DNA from 4 places in the Paenibacillus sp. SAF-068 genome. Region 2 is predicted to be linked to each of the others. Evidence: riboswitches for the same ligand, from Rfam matches in the RefSeq annotation. Region 2 holds a riboswitch; each other region holds the start of a gene.
The links. Region 2 has a riboswitch for cyclic di-AMP ahead of ACTHPG_RS05485 (C40 family peptidase). Riboswitches for the same ligand answer to the same signal wherever they lie in the genome.
Positions count from the first base shown of each region.

Region 1 (7,430 bases), on a different contig from region 2:
TCTGACGGAAAGTGGCGCAGATGTCTCGCAGGTTCGCAGATTGGAAGACATGGTTACAGGAACAGCTTCCATTTGGCTCTCTCGGGGAGACAACCGGATTATCGTTATTCCAGGTGCGAATGGGCAAGTTGTGCCTGAGATGCTGGAAGACGCGGATACGGTAGAAAGCCTGACTGCAGCCGCAGCGGTGCTGCTGCAGCTGGAGATCCCGCTGCCAGCGGTTACCCGCGCCGCCCAACTGGCGGCTGAAGGCAGCGCACTGGTGGTGCTCAACCCGGCTCCCGCGGTGCCGGGTCTGCCCCAGGAGCTCCTGCGGTGCGTCGACGTTGTCACGCCGAACCGCAGTGAGCTTGCCGTACTTACCGGCCGGGATCAACTCCGGCCGGAAGACCTGGATGCGGCGGTCGCAGAGCTCGCCGCATCCCTCGGGGCCGCTGTCGTCACGACGCTCGGCCCCGAGGGGGCTGTGTACGCGGCGGCGCCTGGTGGCCGCGTACAGGCAGGGCGTGCCGGCGCATGCCGTGCGCCCGGCTACGCCGTAAGCGCCGTCGATACGACCGGCGCTGGCGATTGCTTCAACGGCGCGTTGGCGGTAGCCCTCGCGCGCGGTGAGACGTTGGACGCGGCCGTAGGCTTCGCCATGGGTGCGGCCGCGTTGTCCGTGACGAAGCTCGGCGCCCAGTCTGGGATGCCGTCCGCACATGAAGTTGAGGCCTTTCTGGCCGAGCATGCGGCAGAGGCCTAATCAATAGCATAACAAAGAGGCTCTTATTTTCCCAAAAGGGGATTAAGGGCCTCTTTGTTACACGTGTGCAGAGATTATTTCTTCTCTGATAGCCACATGGCGATATTGGCAATCTCTTCATCCTGCAGTTTGCCCTTGAAGGAAGGCATACCGCCACCTTTACCTTTGACAATCGTAGTGTAGATCTTCTCCAGATCATCCTGGCTGCCGATGTTTGCTAGAGCAGGTCCTACACCGCCCTGAAGCTGATCCCCGTGACAGGAGATACAATTGGCTTTGACCAGTGCTTCAGCCTGTCCGGCATCCAAAGTTACTTCCGGCATGGTTGGCTTGGCTTCTTCAGCCACTTCTTCTTTCCCTGGAAGCGTAAACATTAAAACAATAGCTAAAGCGCATGCTGCAAAAAATACTCCGCTCATGATCCATTTGTGCATCCCTTATGTCCCCTCCAGAATGAAAGATCATCTAACCTGAAACTATCCATATCATTATAACGGAACCTGTACTGACATCATAGCATTTTGTGGGAATTTTTTGAACTAATCACATAACAAGGGGCAGAAGTTGTTTTTTTTGCAATAGATTCTAACCACGTGGCCCTTCATAGACCATGCAGTGGAAGGGCATCAAGCCGCTCGGAGTCTGTCGTTCGTATGTATCCTGCGTGACAAATCCACTCTTCAGATAGACTTGAATGGCACGAGTGTTCCAAGTGAGCACTTCCAGATCAATCTCATTCGTGGGATTTCGGCGAATAGCTTCCTGTACAATGGCCGTGACAAAGGCTGTCCCTTGACCCTGTCCGCAAAGCTCTGGATGCATCCCGAGGCCAATCCGGGTTACCCCTTGAAGTGGGAAGTATTGAGCAAATCCACTTATACGATCATTCTGATCCAGGACGATCGCATATTGCTCCTGCCGCAGTTGTGCATCTCCGAATTCCACTTCCAGCGCTTTCATCTGCTCCCAGGGGAGCCAGCTATAGATATTGTAAGGCGGATCATACTGCCAACTGCAGATGAGCTCCGCATGTTCTTCTTGCATCGGTACAACATGAAACGTCACAGGGGCTTCCTTCATACGTCTGCATGCTCCTTTCCTTGACACAGAACTCTTAGTTCACTCTACAAAAGAGATATTGATTTGGCAAGTTTCCCTTTACCAGAAAAAATATGAAACAAAAGTTCCGGTAATTCCGTTTATATTATAACAGGGTGGGTAAAAACATCATAAGGGCACGGACGAACGAACGCAAAATGAACCTGTTAATGTGGCAGGATATACCCCGAGTGTAACTTGCAACATGAATCAGGATGGAAGCACAAAAAAACCGCCGGATACATTCCTGCGGAGAATGTACCGGGCGGTTCTGTTATGCTTCTTGTTTCGTTCCAGTATGGTTCATGGTTACAGTATCATGTTGCTCAGCTTGTCCCTAGTCAAGGGCCAGTGATTCATACGCGTCCGTGCTCATAATCCGTTTAGCGCCAACATAACGATTGGCCCAATAACTTTCACTCAATGCACTGATCGTAACGCCTTTGGAAGAAGAGGAGTGTGCGAACTTTCCATCCCCTACAAAGATTCCTACATGTGATACGCCTTTACCTGTAGTATTAAAGAATACCAGATCGCCAGCTCTCATTTCCATGCGGGATACGGAATCACCCATGTCGAATTGGGAACTCGATTGGCGTGCCAAATCAATCCCCAATTTGTCGAATACATACCGTGTAAATCCGGAGCAGTCAAAGCCGTTAAGCGTTGTTCCCCCACTTTTGTATGTAGTTCCCATTGCTGAATCAATTACTTTATCCATTTTTGAATCTGCGAATGCGCTACCTGCACCAAGCGATAATGCGAATGTGATGCTAAGTACAGCTGCGGTTAATTTCTTCTTGAACAAGAGATATTCCCCTTCCAACGCCTGCGAGGTTAGCTTAAGGATTCGGTTGAAGGTCCCCTATGATCCCTCTGTAGCAAGATCAATTCACCCATAACTGGTTCCCCCGCTTCCCAGGTGCCAGGAATTTGGCTATGCTAGTTATGCACCTGCGAAATCAAGAAATGACGATTTAATTTTAAGTAGTTACAAATATGAATGTAAAGATTACAAAGTTGTTACTAAAAACTCACTGCGATTATTGTAACAGAGGAGTGCGGCTTTGGCAACGTTTAGCAAAAAAATTAGCAAAAAAAACCTCGACCTTTGACGGGAAAAGGTTGAGGTTTGCCTATTTATAAGTACATATTAGGCCATGAGTTTAACATGTGATGGTAACAATTTTTAAACTATCTGCTCTCACCTTTGGCTATTTTGGACTGCCATAATCGGAAATGGCTGCATATTTTCCACAGACTCAATAAACATCTGGCTAGTGGATACGTCTGTTGTAGTATAAGTCCGGTAAGCCCCGTTAATAACCATGATGCTGAAGTGAATGCCCCGAAGACGAGCAGATGAATTCCGCCCAGCAGGAGTGCAATGCCGATTACGGCGAAGAGATGACGCAGTGCAATCCAGAGTGCCATGAGAGTACCGTGAGCCCCGCCTTCTCCTTCAGGTGCCGAGACACCGAACTGCATGTAGAGCAGGGCATGGTGGATCACCCAACCATATACAATCCAGGCAGCAACATAAGGTATACCAGGCACAAGTAATTGAAGGGAATGGAATCCATCCATGAGGATCGAGTAGAGCTTCGGTATGAGCCAATAGGCGGGCAGAAGTATCAATAATGTACGTATGGTGTGGAGCAGCAGCATCGGTTTCCACAGAATTTTGATTCCGCGGACGAATGGGATACGCTCCTCTGTAGAATTAAAGTGCTGAAGGGAGTAGAGCAGTCCGGCCTGAATGAGGGGGCTGATCAACATGCGAATTAGCAGCATGCCCCCCAGGATCCATAGATAACGATGAACCTCCGGATGGGTAGACAGGTTAAGTTGGCTTTCCATTTTGAACAAAAGTGTACTCAGCTCCCCGGCATCAGGATCTGGATAGCGCAGGAGAAGTGGGATGACCGCCGATTGTACGATTCGATAGAAGAAATATCCCCAAATGAGTTGATAAAGAAATAAGAGTGACGCAATGAACATATGCTGACGGACGAGAAACCAGCCTTCACGTATTTTCGCTTTCACCGTTTCCACCTCACCATGACAGACCTCCGAATATGGCTTCTATTAGTTTGGTTACACTCATGCTCCAGCGGGACTTCGTCTGCTCATCCAGTCCGGATTTCAGGAAATTGTTCATATGGCGGTTCTCCAGCACGATCGTGTACAGGGGATCGGTCATGGCCCAGGTTACGGGGGATGTGTGCGTTAATTTATAAGTAATGCGATCTTCTTTGCCATCCCATTGCTTGGTGAGGGTGTGTCCGTCTTCAAAAGCAATTCGAACAGGAACCGCGTTGTAATCACTACCTTTTTTTGCGATCGTCACGGATGACTCGTACAATGTTTGGCCGTCTTTCTGTACAGGCGTAACACGAATCTTCTCTACAGCAAAGTCAGCCATCCCGTTACCATAGACGTATTGATCAAAATAATCAGACCAGGAAGTGCGGGTCACTTGTTCCACAACGTTCTGAAAATCAGCCGAAGTGGGATGTTTGAAGCGGTACTTCTTCACATAGGTAGAGAGAATGCGTTCCATCTTTTTTGTGCCGACTTGATGTTCAATACCCAGCAATACAAGCTTGCCGCGTGTGTAAACATTGGCAGCATACTCATTCTGTGAATCGAACTTCCAGGATTCCTGTGTCAAAGACGAAGGAGACGTAATCAGGCCTGATTGTACCGGCAGATTCGGAATCAACCCGTATTCCTGCTCCATTAATTTGTCTTCTGCATAAGAGGTGAATCCCTCATCCAGCCAGGCTTCCTCGAATTCGTTGCTGGCAACCATGCCATAGAAATACTGGTGTCCGATCTCATGGACTACGGTACGTTCCAGGTCATAACCTGGAGTAGTATCATCGGCTCCAAAGGCTGTAACCAGCGTAGGGTATTCCATACCTCCAGCACCGTTCCCCGCTTTGGGTGGAACAACGATGGATAAGGTAGCGTAAGGATATGGGCCAAACCATTTGCTATAATTGGCTAGTGCGGCTTTAGCGGCGTAGAAATAACGTTCTTTCAAATCCTGATGAGCAGGATCCAGATATAACTTGATTCGTACACCGGGCACATTGGGTGCAGAAAAGGGTTCCTCGGCGTAGACAAAATCCGGTGAAGCTGCCCAGGCGAAATCATGCACATCATCAGCATAGAATTGATAGACCTTTTCTCCGTTCTTCACCACAGCTTGTTGTGTCGGAAATCCGGTAGCAGCAACTTTGTATGTTTCAGGCACCCGAATACGCACACTATATATACCGAAGTCGGCGTAAAACTCTGAATTGCCATGGTATTGATGCAGATTCCAGCCCTCCGTTGTCCGTCCGCGTCTGCCCACAGGCTCATATGCACTTAATTTGGGGAACCATTGACCTGCCATGACAAAATCATCGGCAGTTCCCATCCGGGCGAAAATTTTCGGCAGATTCACCACAAATCGGGTATGGATTGTAATGCTTTCCCCGCCTTTGACGGGTTTGGGCAAGCGTACTTTAATGAGTGTGGTGTCCTTGATGTTTCCGTCATCTGGTTGCACATACTGCATCCGGTGCAGCAGAGAGAGCCCGTCCTCCGTTTTCATTTCGGTAATGTTCATCGAGCCATAACCATTGGTAGGCATGACATCACCCCGAAGTTTTCCACCGGATTCCTTCATAAAGGTGGTGTCAGCAGAAGAGAAGGCGTTGGGATACATATGAAGGTAAAGTTCGCTGACGGTTTTTTTACCTGGGTGTGTCCAGGTAATCGTCTGAGTTCCTTCCAGTACGTTCCCTTCGACCAGTTTTACATCCATGTGATATTCCACAACACGGTTGCTGTACACTTCGGCAGTGGGGGTCTGTACACTTTCTGGAGGTGCTGGCGTTGGGGCTTTTGCCTTGGGCTTGCCCGATTCCGGGGCAAGTGTTGGCAATTCGGAATGAGTTGAGTGAGTATAACCCAGAGTGATCCATATCCCTCCGGCCAGCACACACAGGGCCAGGGATGCGGTGAGCCAGCTCTTGGCGCGTCGTGGAATCATCGATAAATACCTCCCGTTGACAAGCATCTACAGCATGTATATGTTTGCAATGGGCCAATTATTAGTTAAAATATTTGTATCAACCCTTGGAGGCTATAAACATGGACCAAAACGAGCAAAACGGCAAAAAACAGATTGCCTTGAATATCGTTAGTGCAAAAAGCAAACATAAAGGCTTCGGTGCAGGCTCCATTGATCTGAATAACCTTTCTCCGGTCATTATTGATAATGGCGAAGCCAAAATTGATATTGGTGCGATGCATGCGAAGAGTAAAGTGGAGCGCAATATCAAGTTCTCGACGAATCGTGAGGATGTACCCAACGGACGCCAGGTATGGCTGGTGTGGGTAGCTGTGGATCGCACGGAGCAGGGGCAACTGTATGGTGGAGCAACGGCATGTGAGATGTGGATCGATACAGAAGCAAGACGTGGATGGAAACTGCTGGCTGAACATGTGAATCGCATGGATTATGCCATGAAGCGCCGTTTCATGCTGGATGAGCTGGGGCCTGAAGATAAGGCTGCTCTCAAAACGCTGCTGATCTCGCATAACGAAGAATGGTGGAACGCTTCTCCAGATGAATTGAAAGAAGCACTCGCCTAAGGCAGAACATTCAACAAAATATATAAAAAAAGCAAAAGGCCCCTTGACCGGAAAGTTCGGTTTGGGGTTCTTTTGCTTTTGCATTAACCATATTCATTAACCTGAATAATTATGAGTTTTCATCCGGAGTGAATTTCCAAACGCTCAATATACAAAGTGGTCATGGGTGACGCAATTAAGTCATCGTGCATTTGCGTCATTCTACCCACCAACGTTTGAAATCACCCCACCAGGAATGTTTCTCTTCCTGTATGCCTTGTTGATTCTGTACCCGACGGGCCTTCTCATCCTCTCCAGAATCCGAATCATCCGTCGTGCCATGACACACCTCTGTCGGTTCAGTGCCATCAATAAAAACTTCCAGCCGTTTCTCTTTACAACCGTTGCCTGCCAGCTTGCCGGATTCCGGGTCGATATAGACACTTACGACATGATCAGGCACGGTGAAAATTTTGGGTGGTACACTCGCAAGTGCTTGCTCTGTGAACTGGGCAAAGATTGGTGCAGCCCGGCGGCCATCCGAAGTCGAGATGGCTTTGCCTTGGTCGTACCCAACCCATACGGCGGTAGAGAGCTCCGGTGTGAATCCAACGAGCCAGGCATCCGTATTGGTCGTGCCTGTCTTTCCGGCGACCGGACGTTTGATCGCGGCTGATACCCGGTTACCCGTTCCCCCATTTTCAAACACACTTTCCATCAAACGCGTTAGTACATAAGCTGCCGCAGGCTCCACTACGGTCTCAGCTTTGGTTTGAGGCGACTCATAGAGTACGCGTCCTGCTGCATCCGTCACTTGCAGAATGGCGACAGGTGGCGTCCGTTGTCCACCAGCAGCAATGACGGAAAAGGCAGACGCCATCTCCAGCGGGCTAACGGGTGAGGTTCCCAGTGCAAGAGAGGGCACGGCGCTCAGGTTGCTTGTAATGCCGAGGCT
Region 1 is NZ_JBQCJX010000012.1:16,569-23,998, forward strand. It holds gene rbsK (ribokinase) at 1-745, shown strand, start outside; gene ACTHPG_RS27805 (c-type cytochrome) at 820-1,179, opposite strand; gene ACTHPG_RS27810 (GNAT family N-acetyltransferase) at 1,331-1,825, opposite strand; gene ACTHPG_RS27815 (C40 family peptidase) at 2,181-2,651, opposite strand; cyclic di-AMP (ydaO/yuaA leader) riboswitch at 2,655-2,792, opposite strand; gene ACTHPG_RS27820 (hypothetical protein) at 3,038-3,889, opposite strand; gene ACTHPG_RS27825 (M1 family metallopeptidase) at 3,900-5,891, opposite strand; gene ACTHPG_RS27830 (YwhD family protein) at 5,993-6,496, shown strand; gene ACTHPG_RS27835 (transglycosylase domain-containing protein) at 6,693-7,430, opposite strand, start outside.
Region 1: it holds a riboswitch for cyclic di-AMP, as region 2 does, so the genes downstream of both, ACTHPG_RS27815 (C40 family peptidase) here and ACTHPG_RS05485 (C40 family peptidase) in region 2, are expected to answer to the same signal.

Region 2 (7,430 bases):
CACAATAAATATCAAAAATGCAAACAAAAAAAACGCCTCAAGCGTTAGCTTGAGGCGTCTTTTTATTAGATGCGGTCGAGAGGACTCGAACCTCCACGGGGGGTTAGCCCACACGGACCTGAACCGTGCGCGTCTGCCAATTCCGCCACGACCGCATATTGTATCTTCTTTAATCTCGGCGACAAGAAATAATATATCATGCGGAATCTATCATGTCAACACTGAAAATAATAACATAAAATCCCGAACCAGACATTTATGTCGATTCGGGATTTACCTTTAACAGCTCATTGTTTGGTTCGTTAAAACGAAGGGATCATACAAATTACAGCTTGGAAGGCCAGTTGCCATACCATGCGTAACCGCCTCTTCTTTCTTTATCAATATCACTTAATTTGTATTTGACTACCCCATCACGACCAATAAAGATGGGTTTATCCGTTCCGATCTCATAGAAGCGTGCCCAAATCGGTGCCGCTTTGGAGTCAGCGATAATTTTGCTATCTCCATTTGCTCTTTCATACCTGTAACCCGTAATTTTCACCTTGTTAAACCATTGCTCTGCTCCTTTAATGGATGCGGTAATTTTCGCGTTGGCAGGTCTCGTTTTGAGAAATTTAACAATCGTTACACTCTCTCCAGCTGTCAGCGATGGTACTTCATAGATTCTTGCGCTTGCCGGTTTAAGGGAACTGGAGTCATGTTGTTGTCCCCATGCTGTCAGCTTACCGCCTGAAATGACCTGTGTATTCAGGATCGCATCTACGCCCTTAGCAACTGAATTTTTACTTCGATTGGCAAGTGTGCTGTCGATAAATGAGAAATCGCCTTTACGCGTTGCTACTTCATCCAGCATGTACATTACGTTGATCATGGCATCATCATTGTAAGTGATATGTTTGTGATATCCGGAGCTTTGATAGACTTGTGGCCATCCGCCGTTCGAATACTGCATATTGATCAAAAAGTTAATTCCTTTGATTGCAGCTGCGGAGTAACGAGGATCATTTGTCTTTTTAAATTCTTTCGCCAATCTTCTAATTTCTGAGTATGTAGCCTTATTGTCTATCGTGGACTTCGCCCACTCTCCGCTGGTTTGTTTATAATCTTTTCTCCAACCTCCATTCGGCAGCTGGTTCTTCAAAATATCAGAAATACTCGCTGTTGTACCCGATGCATCCGCAGCAGATACCGTCCCTACAGGAAGAACTGCCATTCCAACTGTTGAGAATACCATCGTGCATGCCAGAACAAAAGTAATTATTTTCTTCGCTTTCAAATGTAACACTCTCCCATGTTCATTTTGATAAAACCCAGAATTCAACCTTGCCTATAAGGCCAGTTCCTAACCTCCCTAATTTAGATGTATAACAAAATAGATCTATTTTCATCCAATATGTGGTTTGGATACTGAGATAATATGCAAAAAATATATTTTTGTCAATATATGCAACTTAATCAATATAATCTCTTTAATTCTACATAACGGAATAGTTCTTTCAACTCATGACAAACCTATTTATTTATCCAAATTCGTTCTAAACGAATCAATAATGACGTTTTTGTCATGAATGATACCCAAACTTAATCGCTTCTTGCATATAAAAACCGTAATTCCGATAACATTGGGGCACTAAGAAGGGCTTTAAATGGGTTTGACAATTACGCATTTATGCAATATAGTTTCAAATAGTTACAAAAACTTAATTATTCATTTGCCGAGTTTCATGTTTGAAAACGGGGGAACCATTTTGGGTGAATTATTCTTATACATAGGAAATATAGGGAACCTTCTACCGAACCCTTAGCTAACTCCGTAGGCATCGAAGGGAGAACATTGATTTTGAAAAAACTGATTATCTCCATTTTTGGAGCAGCTGTACTATTTACATCCGGGGCAACAAGCACAGAGGCTAGCAGTATCAACTCCGTAGTGAACAACATGACAGGTATACCTTACAAATGGGGTGGCACGACTGTAGCCGGCTTCGATTGTTCTGGTTTTATGAGATATCTCTTCAACAAATATAGTATTGAATTGCCACGTACTTCCCAGCAGCAAGCCAAAGCAGGTACTCCTGTATCGAAAAGCAACATTCGTACAGGTGATCTGGTGTTCTTCAATACGACGGGCAAAGGCATTTCACATACAGGTGTATATATCGGCGGCGGACAATTTGCTCACGCCTCCAGCAGCAAAGGTGTCAGCATCACTAAAATGACCAACCCTTACTTCAATGATCGTTACGTGACAGCACGTCGGGTAACTGGACAGTTTATGTATGATAAAATGTTGGGTAAAATGTAGGCAAAATTAATAAGAGGAGGCTCCGGATTAACCCGGAACCTCCTCTTTTGTTTGCTTCCCATTTATGCGAACAGTCCTTGGACTACCCCCATGTGCACTTAATGCAGCGCCTTCTGTACTCGCATCGCGCCCTGAGACAGGGCATGTCCGCCTCCTACAGCTCCGGCCACGGCAACGGTCTCCATGATCTCCTGATCAGTAGCACCCTTGGCACGGGCTTCTTCTACATGGTAGAAGGTACATACCTCATTGTTGGCGAACAATCCAATGCCGAGCGCAATCAGCTGTTTTGTCTTGGCATCAATCACACCAGGTTGAAAACATTCTCCCGTAAACTCATGATACGACTTGACCACACCTGGCAGCACATCGCTTAATGCTCCAATCTGATCCTTGTAGGCATGAACTTTATCATTCATCAATGTCATGGCTTGCAGCACACCCTCTCGGCTATAGTTACAGTTCTTCCTCACTGTACCTATCTTCTCTCCTGAGTGAGTCAATTATGCCAAGTAATCATGGTAATTCCAAACAATTAAACGTCTCATGGTTCAGCCATAGTGCTAGGCTTTTACTCACCAAGTGGGCTCTGGCGCGGTTCGCTGAACAACTGATATCGGTAACCACGATCCAACTTGACGACACGTCGATTCTGACGACGGATAAGTACTTGCTCCCCATCCCAGGCAACAACAATTCCGGTTACATCGTTCGATTCCAGCTCGTCCCGTACTACTCTGACTTTCTCACCTGACAGACGCAGGGCGTCCAATTCTGTATCACTAATCATGCGCATGGCTCCTATATTCCAAATTTATTTACAAAAAGAGACCTAAATGAAAAGTCATTTAGGTCTCACGTGACTGTATTGGACTGTCATGTCATTCGAAATTATGTCCCGACTGAAAGTTACCGCTGCGCGTGCTCTTTGCTGTCGTTCTTCTCGAACCAAAAATCAAGCACTTTGGCGGACATCACACGTTCTTCAAGGTACTCCACTTGATGCGGTGTAAATTGTTCTTTCCAAGAGAAGGACAACTCTTCGCATAAGCCTACAATCGTCAGTAATTCTGACCAGGCAACGTAGCGTTTGTACCAGAAAAATTGAGGATGTTCAATCATATAGGGATAAAGGTCATCGAATTCCGTATGTTTACAATCCAGGGCACGTTCAAAATGAACTTTCGATTCCGCCAGCTTATCATTAAAGAATTGTTCTGTTGCCGGTTGGTTCCCCATGGTGTTGCCTCCTCTCCCTAACATAACCCCATTATAAATGAAATCCGCGGTCATGCAAAGGCATAGTTCAAAAAATAGGCCCTATTCCTTTAAAATGTCACATTTCGTTATCGTCAAATTGTACTGTTCCATCATTCAGAGAACGAATGCGTACCAAGGCTTCAACCGGTATGCCCTGTTCACGAATCGTTCTTGCCCCTGCCTGAAAACTTTTCTCGACCACAACGCCGAATCCAACAAGTTCGGCACCGGAACGCTCAATTATTTTGATGACGCCACGAGCGGCATCTCCATTGGCAATAATATCATCAATGAACAAAATACGGTCATTCTCATGAATGAACTCGCGAGATACCATAATGTCCGTTACAATTCCTTTGGTAAAGGAAGGCACACGTTCACAGTAAGCATCAGGATCAGCCAGAAGTGTTTTTTTGCGACGGGCGAACACAAGTGGCACCCCAAGTTCATAAGCTGCGGCAAACGCAACCGGAATTCCTGAGGATTCTACCGTGATTACCCGAGTCACTCCACTTTCACGAAAACGGGCAGCGAACTCGCGTCCCATCTCCATCGTTAACGCAGGATCAATCTGGTGGTTCAACAGACCATCCAGCTTCAAAACTTGTTCCGAGATGACTACACCTTCTTGTAAAATTCGTTGTTTCAATAATTCCATGATTTGACCTCCCAAGCCTATCCTATGAGGTAAAAGTATCATATATCTATCTATAAGTTCAAGCGAAATTGCCTGGGTGCTGTCCTTGAGAGACAATTCAAGCCATAGCTCATGATCGATTGTCATGACTTTCGTGGGTCAAGCATACCTTGTACCATGGTACCCGCATGTCCAAACTAAACAGGGGCCTGAGAGGGGAAACACATGAAACAGGCATTTCGGGTGCTGCAGATCGCATTTACATACATCGGAACGGTTGTTGGAGCCGGCTTCGCTACAGGCCAGGAAATTTTGCAGTTTTTTACCCAGTATGGCAAATGGGCCACCGTCACCATAGGCTTATCCACCATGCTCTTTGTCTGGTTAGGTACCAAAATGATGCTGATTGCTCACGATACAGGGTCCCGCTCTTATGAAGATCTGAACAAACATCTATTCGGCCACAAGGCGGGTAAGTGGATCACGTGGGTGACCCTTCTCATTCTCATTGGTGTGAACAGTGTCATGCTTGCCGGAGCAGGTTCCGTTTTTGTCGAACATCTGGGTTTGCATTATCAAACCGGTCTGATTGTCACACTTGTAGGGACATATCTGCTTCTCGGTCGGGGCATTCAAGCCATCCTTCAAATGAATAGCATTGTCGTTCCCATGATGCTCCTGTTATCGCTGCTTATGATTACAAGTACCATCCATCATCCAGGTGCTTCCCGATTCATCACACTGACCACAGACTCAAACCCTATTCAAGTATGGCTATCTCCACTGCTGTATACTTCGTTCAATCTGGTATTAGCTCAGGCTGTTCTGGTACCCGTTGGCAACCAGATTCGCAGTCGGAATGTACTGAAGTGGGGCGGCGTACTCGGTGGAATTGGCGTAGGTTTCATGCTCATGGCAGCTCATTTTGCCATGTCAGCACAGATGCCGGGCATCATCCAATTCGAAATCCCAATGGGCAGTATTGCCTTTCAACTTGGATGGGCAGTGCAATCTGTATATGTATCCCTTATTTTCATGGAAATATTCAGTACCTTTGTAGCCGATATCTATGGAATGACCTTGCAACTCAGACAACATATACGTGTCCATCCCCGTTTCATTACATTAACCATTATGCTGTTGTGTTACTCACTCAGTCAGTTTGGGTTCAGTTCGCTGCTATCCATCCTTTACCCGATCTTCGGAAGTATGGCATTGATCTGGGCTGCCAAATTGGTACTGAATCGCTGGGGCGCCTTTCGTGGACGCAACAAAATATAAACGGTCATGTGCTTCTTTATGAATATGAGCATCCTTTTGCATCATAACTACAACTCATTGCGCGAACTGTTTGCTTAAACAGGACAAAAAGCCGCTGTTTAGCTCAGCGGCTTTCACTTTTTGCTCTTTTTCCTAGGCTTTGCCGGGAAACTGTAGATACATCTTTTTCAGCTCATTCACCGATCTGCCGAGCGAGTAATGTGTTTTGGCTTTTTCGCACGCTGAACGGGCAAGTTCATAACGATAAGCCGGGTCCAGCATCACCTTTTCAAGTGCTTCAGCCAGGGCAGAAGGATCTTCTGCGGGAACTAGCAACCCATTGCTACCATTCTCGATCTGTTCCGGGATACCACCTACATCCGTACCCACAAGGGCAAGACAACTCAGCGCAGCTTCAGCGAAAACGGAACCAAAGGCTTCTGCCCGTGAAGGGAGTACAAAAATATCAAAGAATGGCATAAATTCTTCAGGATGCAGTGTGTAACCATAGAAAATGGTTTCATTGTAGATCCCCAATCGCTGCGCCAATTCTTCCAAATCAGGACGAATCGGTCCATCTCCAATAATATGTAACACATAATCATGACCTCGGCCCTTCAATTCGGCGCAAGCTTTGAAAAGAATATCCAACCCTTTCGCCGGAACAAGCCGACATACCGTGACCAGCTGTGGTATCGCATTATCATGAGGAATCGGCTTAAACCGCTTCTCATCAAATCCATTGGGAATCACACCGATGACATCAGGTTCCTTCACGTGGGGAGCCAGATAACGACGGAACGAATCCGACACGGTTAAAAGGCGTACTGCCTGATGTTCCAGCTCACCATATATCGCGAGCAGGAATCGATGCTCCGGTCCATCCGTTTCAATGCGTCCATTAAGGATTAATTCTCGTTCATAACTGGAGTGAATCGTCTGAATGAGGGGTGTGTCCGGGAATACCGATTTCATCGCAAGTCCTGCAATCGGGTGGTGAGCATGGATCAGATCATAGGACTTCTGAATACGCAGTTTGGTCCACCATAGATAATCACGATAGGTTTGAATATATTTTTGGACAACAGGACTATCCTGATATTCCGTCCAGTCAAACGTTTCGAACTGAACTTCCTCTCTGCCCTTGTTGCGAATCCGCTTCGGCAACGAGAACAGATCCATCTCCCACCTTGGGGCTGTAAATCTCTCTTGCATATACGGAATCATAGAGGATACACCTCCGGGCTGCTCCGGAGGAAAGAAAAGCGCCTGCAGCAATTTCACTGTTAGTTTCCCCCTTTCTAACTTACGTTCTGTTCATACATCTCCATTCATGATCCATTTATCTCTGAATACGGCTCTACTATCCATTATGACATAGGGAAGCCGGAACATCTATATTTCGAAAGATACTGCAAACTTTTGGCTATTTAAACCGCTCAATCTAAGCAATACGACTAAGCATTTGTTCACCAACTCGTATATACAACATATTCATGAAACATGTCCCTCAGAAGCAAAAGCTTTAAACCAGCAATCAACGCCTCGCAATTGTCGTCAACCTATTCATTGGAAAGTCAGAATTCTCAGCCGAGCAGCTCCACAAGCTTCTCATATGTACTGTAACCATCTGTCTCACCCAAAAAGGTATAACCGTTCCGCGCATAAAAAGCATTCAACGTCGTATTGTTCGCTCCACAGTCCAAGCGGACCGTGTGTTTGCCTTCAAATTGTATGCCGCTGCTGGCCCATTGCAAAATGGACCCTCCAAGACCACTCTGGGCATATTTTCGACGAATCGCCAGCCGATGCAGATATACAGCTCCATCCTCGGCGTGAGCTTTTGAACCCCAGAGTTGAATATCCCACGGGCTTGGCTGAACCATAAGGATGATCATCCCCGCTACGTCTTCTCCTTTTTTGAATACAAACACATCCCCACGCCGAATTGCCCCTGCCGTATCA
Region 2 is NZ_JBQCJX010000001.1:1,215,045-1,222,474, reverse strand. It holds gene ACTHPG_RS05500 (carbohydrate-binding protein) at 1-8, shown strand, start outside; tRNA gene ACTHPG_RS05495 (tRNA-Leu) at 71-155, opposite strand; gene pelA (pectate lyase) at 326-1,288, opposite strand; cyclic di-AMP (ydaO/yuaA leader) riboswitch at 1,707-1,838, shown strand; gene ACTHPG_RS05485 (C40 family peptidase) at 1,844-2,308, shown strand; gene ACTHPG_RS05480 (carboxymuconolactone decarboxylase family protein) at 2,407-2,736, opposite strand; gene ACTHPG_RS05475 (hypothetical protein) at 2,880-3,098, opposite strand; gene ACTHPG_RS05470 (hypothetical protein) at 3,218-3,547, opposite strand; gene ACTHPG_RS05465 (xanthine phosphoribosyltransferase) at 3,645-4,226, opposite strand; gene ACTHPG_RS05460 (YkvI family membrane protein) at 4,431-5,486, shown strand; gene ACTHPG_RS05455 (glycosyltransferase family 4 protein) at 5,619-6,749, opposite strand; gene ACTHPG_RS05450 (GNAT family N-acetyltransferase) at 7,052-7,430, opposite strand, start outside.

Region 3 (7,430 bases), 630 kb from region 2:
GAGAATCGGGTGCGATTCCTCGGATATGATCCGGCAGGATACAAAACGCTGGCTTTTGCCTTTTCCGGTGCACTTGCAGGCATCGCGGGCATGCTGTTTGTTCTTCAGGTAGGCATTATCTCGCCATCCATGATGGGCATTGTTCCTTCCATTGAGATGGTCCTCTGGGTTGCACTGGGTGGTCGCGGTACGCTTATTGGAGCGGTTATCGGAGCGGTGGTGCTGAATGCAGCCAAAACAGGCATCAGCGAAGCTTACCCTGAAGGATGGCTGTTTGTCATTGGTGGGCTCTTTGTAACGGTCGTCTTGTTCATGCCTAACGGAATTGTGGGTGTGTATCGTCATGTTGTTCGCTTGCTGAAACGGAGAGGAGAAAGTGCACATGTCCAAGTCACTCGGGAAAAACCTGAAGTCTACTGAGGATTCAGCGGTTCTGATCGCCGAGGATATTACGGTGGCATTTGGCGGGTTCGTTGCGGTCAAAGGAATGAATCTGAAGCTGCATGAGCATGATCTGCATTTTCTGATTGGACCGAATGGTGCAGGGAAAACCACGATGCTGGATGTGATATGTGGTAAAACCAAACCCATGTCCGGCTCGGTGAAAATAGCGGATGGCACGGAATTGACGCGACTGAGAGAACACCAGATTGTTCGCAAAGGTGTAGGACGCAAATTCCAGGCGCCATCGATCTTCGCAGGTCTGACGGTGCAGGAGAATCTGACACTGGCGGCAGAGACTCGCCGTTCTCCTTTGCAAGCCATCGGTATTCGTCGATATGGGAAAATGAGTGCTGCCATGGAGCGTGTTACCCTCCAGATTGGTCTGCAAGATCGCGTCTATGCTCGTGCAGGGGCGTTATCACATGGGGAGAAGCAGTGGCTTGAGATTGGCATGTTGCTTCTGCAAGAGCCGCGTTTGTTGTTACTGGACGAACCAGCCGCAGGCATGACGGATGAAGAAACACACAAGACCGGGCGACTTCTGCAAGAGATTGCGTGTGAACGCTCGGTTGTGGTGGTGGAGCATGATATGGAGTTTGTACGAGAGTTCGCAGCCAAGGTAACAGTAATGCATGAAGGGAAACTGCTGAAGGAAGGTACGATGGCGGAGGTACAGGCAGACCCGAAAGTGGCTGAAGTGTATCTGGGTAAAAGGAGGGATGACCATGCTGTCGCTGCAACGAATTGAATCCGGCTACGGGGAAAGCAATGTGCTACGTGGAGTGAACCTGGACGTAAAGCCTGGACAGGTGGTGTGCCTAATGGGCCGTAACGGTGTAGGTAAAACAACATTGATGAAAACATTAATGGGCCTGCTCAAAACACGTAAAGGCAGTATTCAGTGGCAACATCAGGAGTTATCTACCTTGGACACAGCCAAGCGGGCAAGAGCAGGGATTGGTTATGTACCGCAGGGGCGGGAGATTTTTCCGCAGCTTACGGTGAAAGAAAACTTGTTGCTTGGCCTGGAGACAAGTGCGCCGGGGGTAAAGGTGTTCCCAGAGGATGTGCTGGCGATGTTTCCAGTGCTTGCTACGATGTATGGACGGCAGGGCGGGGATCTGAGTGGTGGGCAGCAGCAACAGTTGGCATTCGCTCGTGCGTTGGCTTCACGTCCCGGGTTGTTATTACTTGATGAGCCGACAGAAGGCATTCAGCCTTCTATCGTGGAGGATATTCGGCAGGTTATTTTGCAGCTCAAGGCAAAGGGAGACCTCTCGGTTCTGTTGGTAGAGCAAAGTATTGATTTCGTGCGAAGTGCCGCAGATTATATCTATATTATGGACAAAGGAACGATCACCTTGCATGGGACACCGCAAGAACTGGATATGTCGCAGTTTGAACATCATCTGTCTGTGTGATTCCTGTTAGCGTGTGGAGTATAAAGAAAGGTTTCAGGAACGCTTGTCCAGAATATTTGAGTATTTCGGGTATAACCGCCGGATGCATTCCGGGCAGATGTCATGGGTAAATTCGGCGTGGGTATGCTTCTCCAGATAACTCTCAACGGAGTTCCAATGTTCCTTTTCGTCCTTGATTTGTTTGCAGACAGCGCAAATAGGCAGGAGTCCGCGCAATGTGCGCACGTCAGACAGGGCCTTTTTTAATTGGCGTTCTGTCTTTTTCTGTTCGGTAATATCCATGTGTGCAATCAGAGCGAGATCGATATCCAAAATTGAATTCGCATGAGACAGAGGGGTGAGTTCCACGCGAAACCACCGCTCTTCGTTGCATGCCGCATGCACGCAGATGTCATATGTATGATTTCGATGAAAAGGTACTCCGCGTTCTTTCAAATTCTGTGCGACAAGTGCCGTGTGTGCGTTCTTGCTTCGTATTGCCCAGGCTTCCGTCAGATGCAGGTAATGTGTATGATTACTGCTCGCTTCCGGGTTGAGTAATGATTGGCCGAGTCCCTGTTGCCATGCGCGGTTACAACTGTGGATAACCCAATGGTGATCAACGATGATGAGTTGGTGACGAATGGACTGGAACGATAGCCTCTCCAGATCGGATGTAACATGTCTCATGGATGGGGCCCTCCTTGGCAGAAATTTTATCTCAGTTCATCTGGAATATCCAAAATGTCAGCAACCAGGTGTCTGAATCGGGTGGCTTTACGCGTGCCGTGAATGAGATTGGATAAACGGTAGGGTGGGATGCCATGCTGTTCGCAAAAGGTCTTCTGGTCCACTTGAAGTTCGGTTAGCCGTCGTTTGATGGCCCATCCGAACGGGGTCACTGGTTTTTTCTTGTTCTTGTTCAAAAGGGTTCACCCCTGGTTAGAATGTAGTATTCAGTCGCCATTTCTTCGTGTAAAATATATAGAGATGCGAGCTGTGTATTTTATTATATACGTAAATCCGTCATCTAACAATTAAAAAAGACGGAAAAAAGTGTATTTTGTGATGTTAAATGGCGTAAATACGTTAAATAAACAAATAAAACGACAAAAAACACGACGGCAAGGAGGTTGCCGCGTGTTTTTGTGTTTGTCTGAATGAAGGGGAGAAGGAAGAGGATTAGGCTCTGTAGGCATGAAGTCCAGCTCCAAGCATATGGAAACTGGGGAAAAATGATTTCATGGACATCGAGGTTGGTTGTACCAGTCCATCCGCAGCCGAGGCGCATACGGTATTCCATTCATTCTCCAGATCTGAGGCCAGGCGTACCATCAGATCTTTGGTTATATCGTTGTTCAGGGGAATGACTTTGGAGGCTTCGGTTATGCAGGCATTCATGGCTGAATGCAGGTAACCAAGGACCGCTTCCTCGACCGGGATGTCGAGGTGATGGTTAATCCAGGCGTGAACAGTGGAGAGGCAGCCAACCGAATCATATTTGGCGAAGATCTGTTCGAGCTGGCTGAAATCAATCCAGGGGTGCAGAGCGCGTGCCAGTCTGATCAATCGTTTTCCCATGGCGGCAGCTTGTTCTCTGAGATCTCCAGGAGTTCGCTGAACGTGGACCAGTTTATCGATCAGAGCTATCCGCCATGTATCCTTGTGATCTGCTGCGGTATAGATGCCTTTGATGGCCATGCCTTCAAGACGAACAATGCTGGGATGCAACTGACAACGCATGAATGATTCGAGATCTTCAGCATTACGAATGGTACCCTCCCTGATATGGATATCCATGCCGAAGGAATGGGTAAACCCTCCAACCTGAATAGAGGAATCAAGCAGTTTGACATAATCGAGCAGCTTATTCCCACGGTTCACAATCATTCGCCTCCTGTGTTCGTTAAATGTCATTTTAAATGACATTTATATTCCTTTTTGTTAACTTTATGTTTGAAAATCCGAATTATATGATAGTTATCATCCCATAAATGTCCGCTTTTTGTCAATAGTATCTGTTGAATTTAATGAATAGATTCTGATATTTAATATTTATGTCATTTTATATAACCTATTGTGTTATTTGTGTGGCGAAGTGCAGGGAGGACTATATATAAGGAAGGACTACATATTAATGAATCAACAAGATCGGCTCTAGCCGGAAAAGAGGGGATCAAATCTAAGGATATGCAGTTCATGGATAAACATGACGAGAATATGCGTTTTTTGAGGAAAATGCCTGGCTGAAAAAGAAGGTTTAAAAAATACTTTACTTTTATTTCTGAACCCGGTATAATCAATTCTGTTGCCGATTATTTACGACATGCGGTCGTGGTGGAATGGCAGACACGCTATCTTGAGGGGGTAGTGGGCGTATGCCCGTGGAGGTTCGAGTCCTCTCGACCGCATCATATGAACGATGAAGAAGAAGCTTTCCTTTAATGGAGAGCTTCTTTTTTTGTGTCTTTTCGAACAGTCGGGTATCCAGGGGTGAGAAAAAAGGCCATCCATTCCCGGGGGTAATGGTGCTCTACCTTCCGGCACGGGTGGCCAATGTACTATTTTTGCAGCAAATTCTTGATATCTTCTTCAATCTTGTCAGGTGTTGTTTTCGGAGCATAACGCTTAATTACCTGTCCGTTCTGATCCACAAGGAATTTGGTGAAATTCCATTTGATTGCTTTGGAGCCAAGCAGGCCTGGTGCTTCTTTGCTAAGGTGCTGGAAGAGAGGGTGAGCGCTTGAGCCATTCACATCAATTTTCTCAAACATCGGGAAGCTTACGCCATAATTCATCTGACAGAACTCGGCGATATCGTCGGAAGAACCTTTTTCCTGTGCAAATTGGTTGCTTGGAAAACCAAGGACTTCAAACGGGGCATCTTGGAACTTGTCTTGCAGTTCTTGCAGACCTTTGAACTGAGGGGTAAGTCCGCATGAGCTTGCGGTATTTACAATCAGTAACACTTTATCACGGTAGTCGGACATTTCAACTTCTTGGCCCCGAAGGGTATTGACTTTGTATTCGTAAACTGTCATCTAATCGCCTCCATGATATCATCTGATACCTCTTATTATATTGGATGCAATTAAATAATGCAAAACTAATATGGTGTTAAAAGAACCAAAACGGGCAAGTTGTGCAGAATACGTGAATGAAATGCGAAGTGACTTTCGTCAGAGTGAGAATTAGATAGCCTTGAAGAGATGGATAGAGTATAACCATGTTGTAAGCGTTATTATGGATCGGTATTGGCGAAAATCTGTCGATTCGGTGATCTGTACGGACTTTACACCGTCATGGTACGGGTGTATGATTCATAACGTAATTTCAATTTAAACTAAATTGTACCTGAAAAACGAAACAAACGATAATATCGCTCGATCTGATCTTAAGATATACGAACGATGTTTTAATCGCTGAGTTTCCATTCAGTCATGAGTGGGAAACGGGGGAACCAACAGAATGCGCTGTCCAGGACAGTAGGCATTCATGGGGTGAATTTTCCGGTGACAGCCGGAAATAGGGCGACTCTCGCGCCCGAATCCGTCAGCTAACCTCGTAAGCGTTAAAGGGAGAGGCAACAAGCCGTACGCTGGTTCATGGTGTTTTCGCCATGGATTCTTTAAGAAGCGTTCGGGAGGCCTTGGTCCCCCACGCTTCTTTTTTGTTGTCTTTTCACGCCAAGGGAGGAACGAATGATGGATACTGAGATGATCTTAGTGACTGCTCCAAATGAAGCAGGACGCAAATTTATCAAATTGCTGATGTACAAAAAAATGCCGTTTGCCGTTCTAACCAACAGTGCAGGGGAAGAGCGCAGACTCCGTAGAATCGGGGTAGAGCATGTCATTCGCATGAATACGGCTGCAGCTCAAAAATGGTTTTTGCCGCAGGGCAGCGTGGGCAACGTGTTTATTTTTGAGAACAGCCTGAACCTGACTTGCCGTTATTTACAGATCTGCCGTTCATGGACATCGAAATCCCTGTGCGTCATTACGGAACAGAGTCATCCAAAGGGCATCTATCGGGGCATGGGCGCAGACCGGATTGTATATTCACTCAATGGGGAAGTCGGCTTTCTCCTCAATGGTTAATGCCATAGCTTGTGATTGCTCAGGTGTAAGGTGCCTGTTATAATTGAATGTATCGATAAACGGAAATTTGAGGAGACTCATGCAAGATGGTGAGTCTTCTTTTTTATGCTTACAAGGAGGAATTGGCGTGCCGGATGTAGGTGGATTAAAGTGGTTGTTTTTTGATGTTGGAGATACGCTGGTGGATGAATGGGAGCCGGTTGATGATATTATCGGACAGTTCGTCCGCGAAGCCTGTGCTTTGGGGTATCCGGTAAAGATTGAGGCGGTACGCGAACTGTTCGCGAACTGTTACCAAAGTTATGAGCAATGGCCTATGAGAGTGGCGATTCGCACATTCGTTGACGACGAGGGACACCAGAAACAGATTCAGGACAAGCTGAAGTTTCAAAAAGATCTTGAACGTCCTTTTCCTTCAGCGGATTCCGTTCTCCAGCAGTTGTCACGGTATTATCGCATTGGCATTATTGCCAATCAGAGTCCCGGAACGGAAGAGAGACTGGAGAGTTACGGACTGCGGAAGTATGTTGATGTTCTGGCCTGCTCGGCTGAAGAAGGGGTGTCCAAGCCAGATCCGGAGTTATACGCGGTGGCCCTGAAACAGGCAGGATGTACGCCAGAGGAAGCCGTCATGGTCGGGGATCGGATCGATAACGATATTATACCTGCTCGGAAGCTGGGCATGCGTACGATTCGAATTATGCAAGGTTACGGAAGATTCCAGCCAGACCGATCGGAGGACGAACGTGCGGATTGGACTGTTGATTCATTGGATCAACTCCTGCCGTTACTGGTGCCGAATCAGGATTAGGTGATTATTAATAAAAGAAGGCTGATCAATCTGGTATCGAATACCGGAGTTGATCAGCCTTTTTAGTATTTTATCAATAAGAACGTGATTAGAATAACCGGATCGTTTGAATGATCAGATAGATATTCAGCACCACGATAATCGAGGCAATGACCCATGAAATGATGTTGAGCCACAATTTGTTGGCGAATGCCCCCATGCTTTTTTTGTCACTCGTGAACATCACCAGGGGAATTACCGCAAAAGGCAATTGAAGCGACAGCACAACCTGGCTCAAAATGAGCAGTTCTTCTGTGCCGTGTTCTCCTGCAATCGCTGTGACAATTACCGCCGGGATGATGGCGATCAGACGTGTGACCAGTCGGCGCAGCCAAGCTGGAATTCGAATGTTCAGGAAGCCTTCCATCACAATCTGTCCAGCGAGTGTCCCTGTAAGGGTAGAATTCTGACCTGATGCTAACAACGCCACACCGAACAGGATACTTGCAACCGTTGTACCCAATAGAGGTGTCAGCAGATGGTAGGCATCTGCGATCTCGGCAACCTGTGTCATGCCGGCACTATGGAATACAGCAGCGGATACAATCAGGATGGCCGCATTGATGAACAAGGCGAGTGTCAGCGCGATTGTAGAGTCCATGGTCGAATAACGAATCGCTTCTTTTTTGCCCTGTG
Region 3 is NZ_JBQCJX010000001.1:580,884-588,313, forward strand. It holds gene urtC (urea ABC transporter permease subunit UrtC) at 1-420, shown strand, start outside; gene urtD (urea ABC transporter ATP-binding protein UrtD) at 383-1,192, shown strand; gene urtE (urea ABC transporter ATP-binding subunit UrtE) at 1,170-1,865, shown strand; gene ACTHPG_RS02415 (hypothetical protein) at 1,899-2,534, opposite strand; gene ACTHPG_RS02420 (XRE family transcriptional regulator) at 2,561-2,770, opposite strand; gene ACTHPG_RS02425 (urease accessory protein UreF) at 3,027-3,728, opposite strand; tRNA gene ACTHPG_RS02430 (tRNA-Leu) at 4,173-4,255, shown strand; gene ACTHPG_RS02435 (glutathione peroxidase) at 4,406-4,885, opposite strand; cyclic di-AMP (ydaO/yuaA leader) riboswitch at 5,255-5,430, shown strand; gene ACTHPG_RS02440 (hypothetical protein) at 5,546-5,944, shown strand; gene ACTHPG_RS02445 (HAD family hydrolase) at 6,072-6,755, shown strand; gene ACTHPG_RS02450 (Nramp family divalent metal transporter) at 6,844-7,430, opposite strand, start outside.
Region 3: it holds a riboswitch for cyclic di-AMP, as region 2 does, so the genes downstream of both, ACTHPG_RS02440 (hypothetical protein) here and ACTHPG_RS05485 (C40 family peptidase) in region 2, are expected to answer to the same signal.

Region 4 (7,430 bases), 1.5 Mb from region 2:
TCTCGTCATACGACGTTTCATAATTGGATGTCACAAGCTTGCAACCTGTCTGCAGAGCAGAGCCCTCAGCGATTTGAATCACACGTTCTGTGAGGATATTTAGTTCTTTGCGGGTTGCTGCACGTACATAAAATTGAGCAGAAGCATAGTCAGGAATGATGTTTGCTGCCTGACCGCCGTTGTTGATTACCCCATGGATCCGAACGGTGCTTTTCACTTGTTGCCGGAAAGCATTAATTCCGTTGAAGGTTTGAATGACTGCATCAAGTGCGTTGATGCCTTCATGCGGGCTTGCAGCAGCATGTGAAGAGCGGCCATGGAATTCAAATTGCACAGCATCGATAGCCAGCGAGCTGCCTGACTTTTCGTAGGCATAATACGGATGTGCCATAAGGGCAATATCACAGTCATCGAACAGGCCTGCTTCTGCCATTGGTACTTTGGCACCACGTGTCTCTTCTGCGGGTGTACCAAATACTTTAATCGTTCCACCTACTTCATCCAGAATGGATTTCAGCCCAACAGCAGCTCCGAGACTCATCATGCAGATCAGATGGTGACCACAAGCGTGACCGATCTCCAGCAAGGCATCATATTCGCACAATAATGCAACAGTAGGGCCGGGTTTGGCAGCGGAATACGTGCCGATAAAGGCTGTCTCCAGTCCAAGGATTGGAGCCTCTACAGTGAAACCGTGGTAGACCAGTTCTTCTTTCAAACGGGCAGAAGCGAGATACTCTTCATTTCCCAGTTCGGGGTTGGCACCGATATATGATGAAATGGCTTTAAAACGGGAAGCATATTGATCAATAACCGTCAGAATTTGTGATTTGTTAGATGTCATTAGTGAACTCCTTATGCAAAAATGAAAATAATTCATTAATTATATCATGTTTGCTTTATTTTTTCAGAAACAAGTCAACATTTGTAATGTCAAAATGCATTGCATAATCATGCATTGTACTTTATAATGACTCAGTCATCAACATGAGAAGCATACAACGTATTGTAAGGGGAGAGAACAAGGTTGAAATTGATAAGTCGTTACACCATGATGCTGTTGACCTTTGTCGTTCTGCTGACGACTGCCGTTCCTGTGGCACTTGCAAGTGGATCTACAGATAATTCAAGCAGTAAAAAGCTGGTGCTCGGTACAAGTGCCGATTTTGCACCCTATGAATTCCATAAAGTAATTAATGGCAAAGATGAAATCGTTGGTTTTGATATTGAGATTGCCAAAGAGATTGCCAAAGATCTTGGCGCTGAGCTTGTAATTGAGGATATGGGCTTCGACGGCCTGCTGCCTGCATTGCAGAGCGGGCGTGTCGATCTGGTCGTTTCAGGCATGACGCCGACGGATGATCGGAAGAAAAGTATCGACTTTTCTGACACCTATTATAAATCAAAACAAGTCATTATGGTTCGCAATGTGGATAAAGACAAGTATCCAACCATGGCAGAACTCGAAAATGCAAAGATTGGCGTGCAGAAAGGTTCAATTCAGGAAACGATCGGCCAGAAGATTCCGGGAGCGAAACTTACTGCGCTTGATAAAATCTCGGATATCGTGCTTCAACTGCAAACGAAACGTATTGACGCGGCAATCGTTGAGGATACCGTAGCAGCCGGTTATTTGGATGATATCATTGGACTTGCTGCTGCTGTCCCGGACGAAGAGCAAGCAGAAGCTGCAATCGGGATTCGTAAAGGTAATACCGAGCTGCTAGCTGCAGTAAATGGAACGCTTGAGCGCTTGAAAAGTGAAGATAAAATCAACCAGATGGTGACGGATGCCAGTCTCCTGATGGCGGATAAAGCGAACAAATCACAAAATATTTTCCAAGTATTCTGGGAGTACAAAAGTTTCTATGCAACAGGTGTAGGCTACACCCTTTTATTGTCTGCACTTGGGGTTATCTTCGGGGTTATTATCGGGTTGATCATCTGTTTGTTCCGACTGCATGATGTTGCGATTCTGCGTTGGATCGGTACAGCTTATGTTGAAGTCATCCGTGGCACACCGATGTTGGTGCAACTGATGATTATTTACTACGGTTTTTCCCTGAGCTTTGGTATTAACTTCACTGCTCTTCAGGCAGGTATCATTACACTCTCAATCAATAGTGGTGCCTATCTGGCAGAGATTTTCCGTGCAGGTATTCAAGGTGTGGATCGTGGTCAGTTGGAGGCAGCACGTTCATTGGGTATGGGAAGAGGCGCGGCGATGCGTTATATCATCTTGCCACAAGCCTTCAAAGCTGTCTTACCAGCGATCGGTAATGAATTCATAACCATCATCAAAGAATCCTCCATTATCTCCGTAATCGGTATGGTGGACATTATGTATCAGGCCAGTGTTGTCAAAAACATTACGTACCAAGGCTTGAGTCCATTTTTGATTGCAGCGGCCATTTATTTTGTAATGACATTCATTTTGTCCAAGCTGCTGGGACGACTGGAAAGGAAGTTGAGTGCAAGTGATAGACGTTAGACAATTACACAAATCTTATGGAAATAACAATGTGCTTAAGGGCATTAACGTGACGATTGGCAAAGGTGAGGTTGTCGTAGTTATTGGTCCTTCCGGTTCGGGAAAAAGTACATTCTTGCGTTGTCTGAACCTGTTGGAACAGCCTACCTCGGGTGAGATTGATTTTGAAGGCGTGTCAATCACCGATCCGAAGCACAACATCAACGCAACTCGTGAGAAAATGGGCATGGTGTTTCAGCATTTCAACCTGTTCCCACACAAAACGGTAGAGCAAAACATTACAATTGCTCCAATTAAAGTGAAGAAACAATCCACTCAGGAAGCGGAGAAAATTGCTGCTGATCTGCTTAACACTGTGGGCTTGTACGATAAAAAAGATGCATTCCCGAATCAGCTGTCCGGCGGACAGAAGCAACGGATCGCCATTGCCAGAGCATTGGCCATGCAACCGCATGTGATGCTGTTTGACGAGCCTACCTCGGCGCTGGACCCTGAGATGGTCGGCGAAGTACTGGATGTCATGAAGCGTCTTGCAGAAGGCGGGATGACCATGGTCATCGTAACACATGAGATGGGCTTTGCACGTGAAGTGGGAGACCGTATCCTGTTCATGGATGGCGGGGTTATTGTGGAAGAGGGAACACCTGATGAGGTGTTTGGAGCACCGAAAAATTCACGTACACGTGATTTTCTTGCAAAAGTACTCTAAATGAAATGATCGATAGCGTTACTGACTTCGAGTCGGTGGCGCTATTTTTTTATGAAATAATAACATACAGGATTCGAAAAAGTAACTATTCTGTTACCAATTATAAAGGAATCATAATGCCCAACTTTTCTAAAGGTTGCTGTATTCTTACATAAGCTTACATGCTAGAACCATTTGGTAAGAATTACTACAAGTTCAGGTTACAAAATTGTGATATATTGAACACTGCCGAAACTTCCGGACAGGGAGTGCGGGGGATGTAACGATGCAGAATGTGCAGGGGGAAGATCTACAGCACACTGCTTGGGGTGAATTAGGGGTACATATCGTTTCAACTGTAATGATGAACCTATAGGGTGGGCTCCTCATCCGAATCCGACAACTAACTTCGCAGGCACAATGAGGGAGGAAGACCATGATTAACAAGAAACGTATAGCCAAAACAGCAGTAGCATTAATGACAACAGCAATGCTCATTCAAGCCGTTCCGGCTCACGCCGATTCAGTTCATGTGGCCAAAGAGGGGGATACCTTCTACACCTTATCGAAACAATACGGAGTAGCAATCAACACGTTAGTTAAAGCAAACAATGACATCTCGCCTTACAATATTTATGGTGGTTTGAAAATTACAATTCCCGGTAAGGCAAACCATGTAGCTGCCGCGGCGGCGGAAAGCAAGGCCCAAGCCAAAACGGTTACGACAGCAAGCTTGGACGTGAACACAGATAACAAAGTGGTTCAAGCCTGGGGTAAAACATTTGATTACAGCAAAGCTGTGAACGTGAAAGCAACGGCATACTCTGCAGATCCGTCTGAAAATGGAGGATGGGGTGCTGTCGATTATTTCGGGAATGACCTTGAACTGGGTACGATTGCAGTTGATCCAAGTGTGATTCCACTTGGAACCAAAGTACTGGTAACTGGTCACAGCCATCCAGGATTGCCAAAACAGGCTTTTGTAGCCACGGCACGTGATGTGGGCGGTGCAATCAAGGGGCACCGGATTGATATCTTCATCCCGGGTAGCAAGCAATCTGTAAGCACATTCGGTTTTCAGGATATTGAGCTGTACATTCTGAAATAGAAAGTAAATTATAATTAAAAGAATTCAAACAGGGTGTCTGCCAGTCGCTAACTTGCGATTGAACAGCACCCTTTTATATTCTTATTTATAATACGGTCAGCCTAATCTTTGGCCTTTGGCAATCCCAGCATTTCGTCCAAGGTGACCAGTTCATACCCCCGATTACGCAATTCCTCAATAATCTCTGGCAAAGCCTCAATCGTGCCGTTTAGATTAGATCCTACACCGCCTCCTGCATGTTGCAGAACGATGGAGCCAGGTTTGACGGCAGACAGGATGTTATCTTTCACCTCTGTCTTAGAAAGGCCTTTCCAGTCCAGTGAGTCTACGTTCCAGTTCACAATGCTATAGTGTTGTCTGGCAGCCCAACGCAGCTGTTCCTCATTAATGTCTCCATAAGGCGGACGAATCATCTTGGGAGTATATCCCGCCAGACGTCGAATTATATCCCCGGTATGTAAAATTTGTTTGCGAAAGGCATTCATCGACAGCTTACTGAATTCCGGATGATTGTAGCTGTGATTGCCGACCATATGCCCTTCCTTAACGATGCGTTTCACCAGATCGGGATGCTTCTCAGCACGACTACCTACGATAAAGAATGTAGCTCTGACATTGTATTTCTTCAATACATCAAGTACCTGTGGAGTAAACCGTGGATCAGGTACATCATCAAAAGTCAGTGCAACTTTCTTTGTTGAAGGACCATTGGTTTTGAACGTATCGGCATATTTTTGACGTAATTGTCCCAATGTCAGTTGTTCTTCTTCCCCGGAATCTGAACCGGATACCGATTCACCTGGAGGGCTTGAAGAATCCCGAGATGAAACCGGTGCATGATATCCTCCGAAGAAAATAACGATAACCATCAGCATGATGAGGCGTATGCGCATAATATCAGCCTCCTTTTCCAAAATAACGTTCTCCTTGGTATGCCCGAGGTCTCCAATAAATATGCGTAGTGTGAGAAGTTTCATTGTTGATTCATCCCATGAAGGCCATAATTCCTCCATATATATCATATAGAAAAGGGTAGGTGGATAGGATATGAGTACATATGATTTGAAGTCCATACGTTTACAGGTGATTGAAGCAGGCGAGGATAAGGTTTTTCTTGTTACCGGAGGGAAGGCGCATATTGGTGCTGTGGCCACGTTCTATGTAGATCATGAGCGCGTAAGCGGAACGACGGTACATATTCCGGGTCATAAGGAACAGGAGTTGTGTGAGCGGCTAGCCCGAAAGGCGGCTTTACAGCTGAAAGTAACAGTCACGGTAATCATGGGTATCCATTTTGATTCGATCACGCGGATGCAGATTGATGAAATCGTGCAGACTGCAGAGAGGCTGATGGAGGATCATCTGAGCAAGGGGAAATGATCTTCTTAATATAAAGAGCAATCGCAAGTTTTGATTTTATTTGCTAAAATTGAAACGAGTTGCAGATTGTTACGTATGTATGTTTATATACGATGTAATATTGACTAGGAGGAATAACATAATGTCCATTTTTAAACGTTTGCGTGATTTAACCATGTCTAACATCAACGCCATTATTGACAAGGCGGAAGATCCAATCAAGATGACGGACCAATATATCCGTGACATGCAAGAGGATCTGGAAGATGCGGAGAAAGCAGTAGCTCAACAGATCGCGATTGAGAAGAAATTTAAGCAGCTATTCGAAGAGCAGGAAGCTCTTGTGAAGAAACGTGAAGAACAGGCGCATACAGCGGCACGAGCTCAGAATCTGGATTTGGCCCGCAGGGCTTTGGAAGAGAAAAAAACAGCTGAAGAGAAGATGGCTGAGTACAAAACCAGCTATGATCAAAACAAGGCTTCAGCAGATAACCTGCGCGGCAAGCTCGACGAGATGCGTAAGCAATTGACTCAAATGAAGAACAAACGCGAAACACTGGTAGCCCGCTACAATGCAGCAAAAGCTCAAACGGAAATCAACAAAGCGTTAAATGGGTTTGGCTCTGATACTGCAAGTGCTGGAATGAAGCGTATGGAAGAGAAAATGATGCAGATGGAAGCACAGGCGGAAGCAAGCAATGAAATGTCATCCAAAGGCAAGTCTTTGGATGAAGAGTTCGAGAAGTTGGGTAAAGATCAGGCTGTTGAAGATGAACTCGCAGCATTGATGAAACAGTACGATAATAAGAATTAATACCTTGTAAGTCAGCAGGGTTGACCAGCGGAGGAGAAGAGCATTTCTCCTTCGCTTTTAAATGCGGTTCATGTTGATATGTGGGGGCTGTGTAAATGGATTTAAATATTTTGGCGATGCTGGTCTGGACAGTATCTGGTTCGGTTTTGCTGTTTGTTTTGATGTATGTCGACTCACTGTTCACGAAATATAAGGATTTTGCTGAAGTTAAGGCTGGCAATATGGCCGTTACTACACGTATGGTGATGAAATTATTTGCACAAGGGTATGTACTGGCTACGTCCATTTCTACGGCTGGTCACCTTGGTGAAGCATTATTGGTCTCCGTTGTATCCTTTATCATTTTGTTGATTCTGGAGAGTGTTGTACACTTTATGATTCGCAGATGGGCCAATCTGGATCTGGATACCGGAATACAGCAAGGGAAGACCGGATACGGGTTATTCTCTGGCGCTTTACATATCGTGGGCGCACTGATTATTGCAGCTTGTTTATAAGATAAGGAACAGGAGTAATTCTCATGAGTGTATGGAAGCGAATTAAAGGAATACTAACGAAACCCGAACCACCGCAGGCAGAGAAAACCATGCTTCAGCTTGCACCTGGTGATATCTGTGAGGTTTCTCTGGTCACTTATGAAGTCGTTGGTCGGGTACAAAATCGCGCTCGAAATGCAGTTGTGCTCACGCTGCAGGATGGTACCGCATTTCGATATTTGCATATCGAAGAACGGGAACTCACACGTTACGCCCTATATACACCCATTGATGGCAGGCTTGATGCACCTGATGAGGTGCCCACCTTGCTGGACCTCGATGGACGCGCATATCATCTGGAGGAAGAGTATGGAGGCATGGTATCAACGGCTGGCAGAACTCCGTATGGTCAGGCTGGAGAACAATTGGTATGGCAGTATCAGTCGGATGATAATATGCTTCTTCGCGTGGAGTGGCAAGACAGAAGATTTACA
Region 4 is NZ_JBQCJX010000001.1:2,749,948-2,757,377, reverse strand. It holds gene ACTHPG_RS11860 (M20 family metallopeptidase) at 1-844, opposite strand, end outside; gene ACTHPG_RS11855 (ABC transporter substrate-binding protein/permease) at 1,028-2,491, shown strand; gene ACTHPG_RS11850 (amino acid ABC transporter ATP-binding protein) at 2,478-3,200, shown strand; cyclic di-AMP (ydaO/yuaA leader) riboswitch at 3,417-3,613, shown strand; gene ACTHPG_RS11845 (3D domain-containing protein) at 3,616-4,287, shown strand; gene ACTHPG_RS11840 (polysaccharide deacetylase family protein) at 4,389-5,180, opposite strand; gene ACTHPG_RS11835 (hypothetical protein) at 5,335-5,667, shown strand; gene ACTHPG_RS11830 (PspA/IM30 family protein) at 5,789-6,460, shown strand; gene ACTHPG_RS11825 (DUF350 domain-containing protein) at 6,556-6,957, shown strand; gene ACTHPG_RS11820 (DUF4178 domain-containing protein) at 6,981-7,430, shown strand, end outside.
Region 4: it holds a riboswitch for cyclic di-AMP, as region 2 does, so the genes downstream of both, ACTHPG_RS11845 (3D domain-containing protein) here and ACTHPG_RS05485 (C40 family peptidase) in region 2, are expected to answer to the same signal.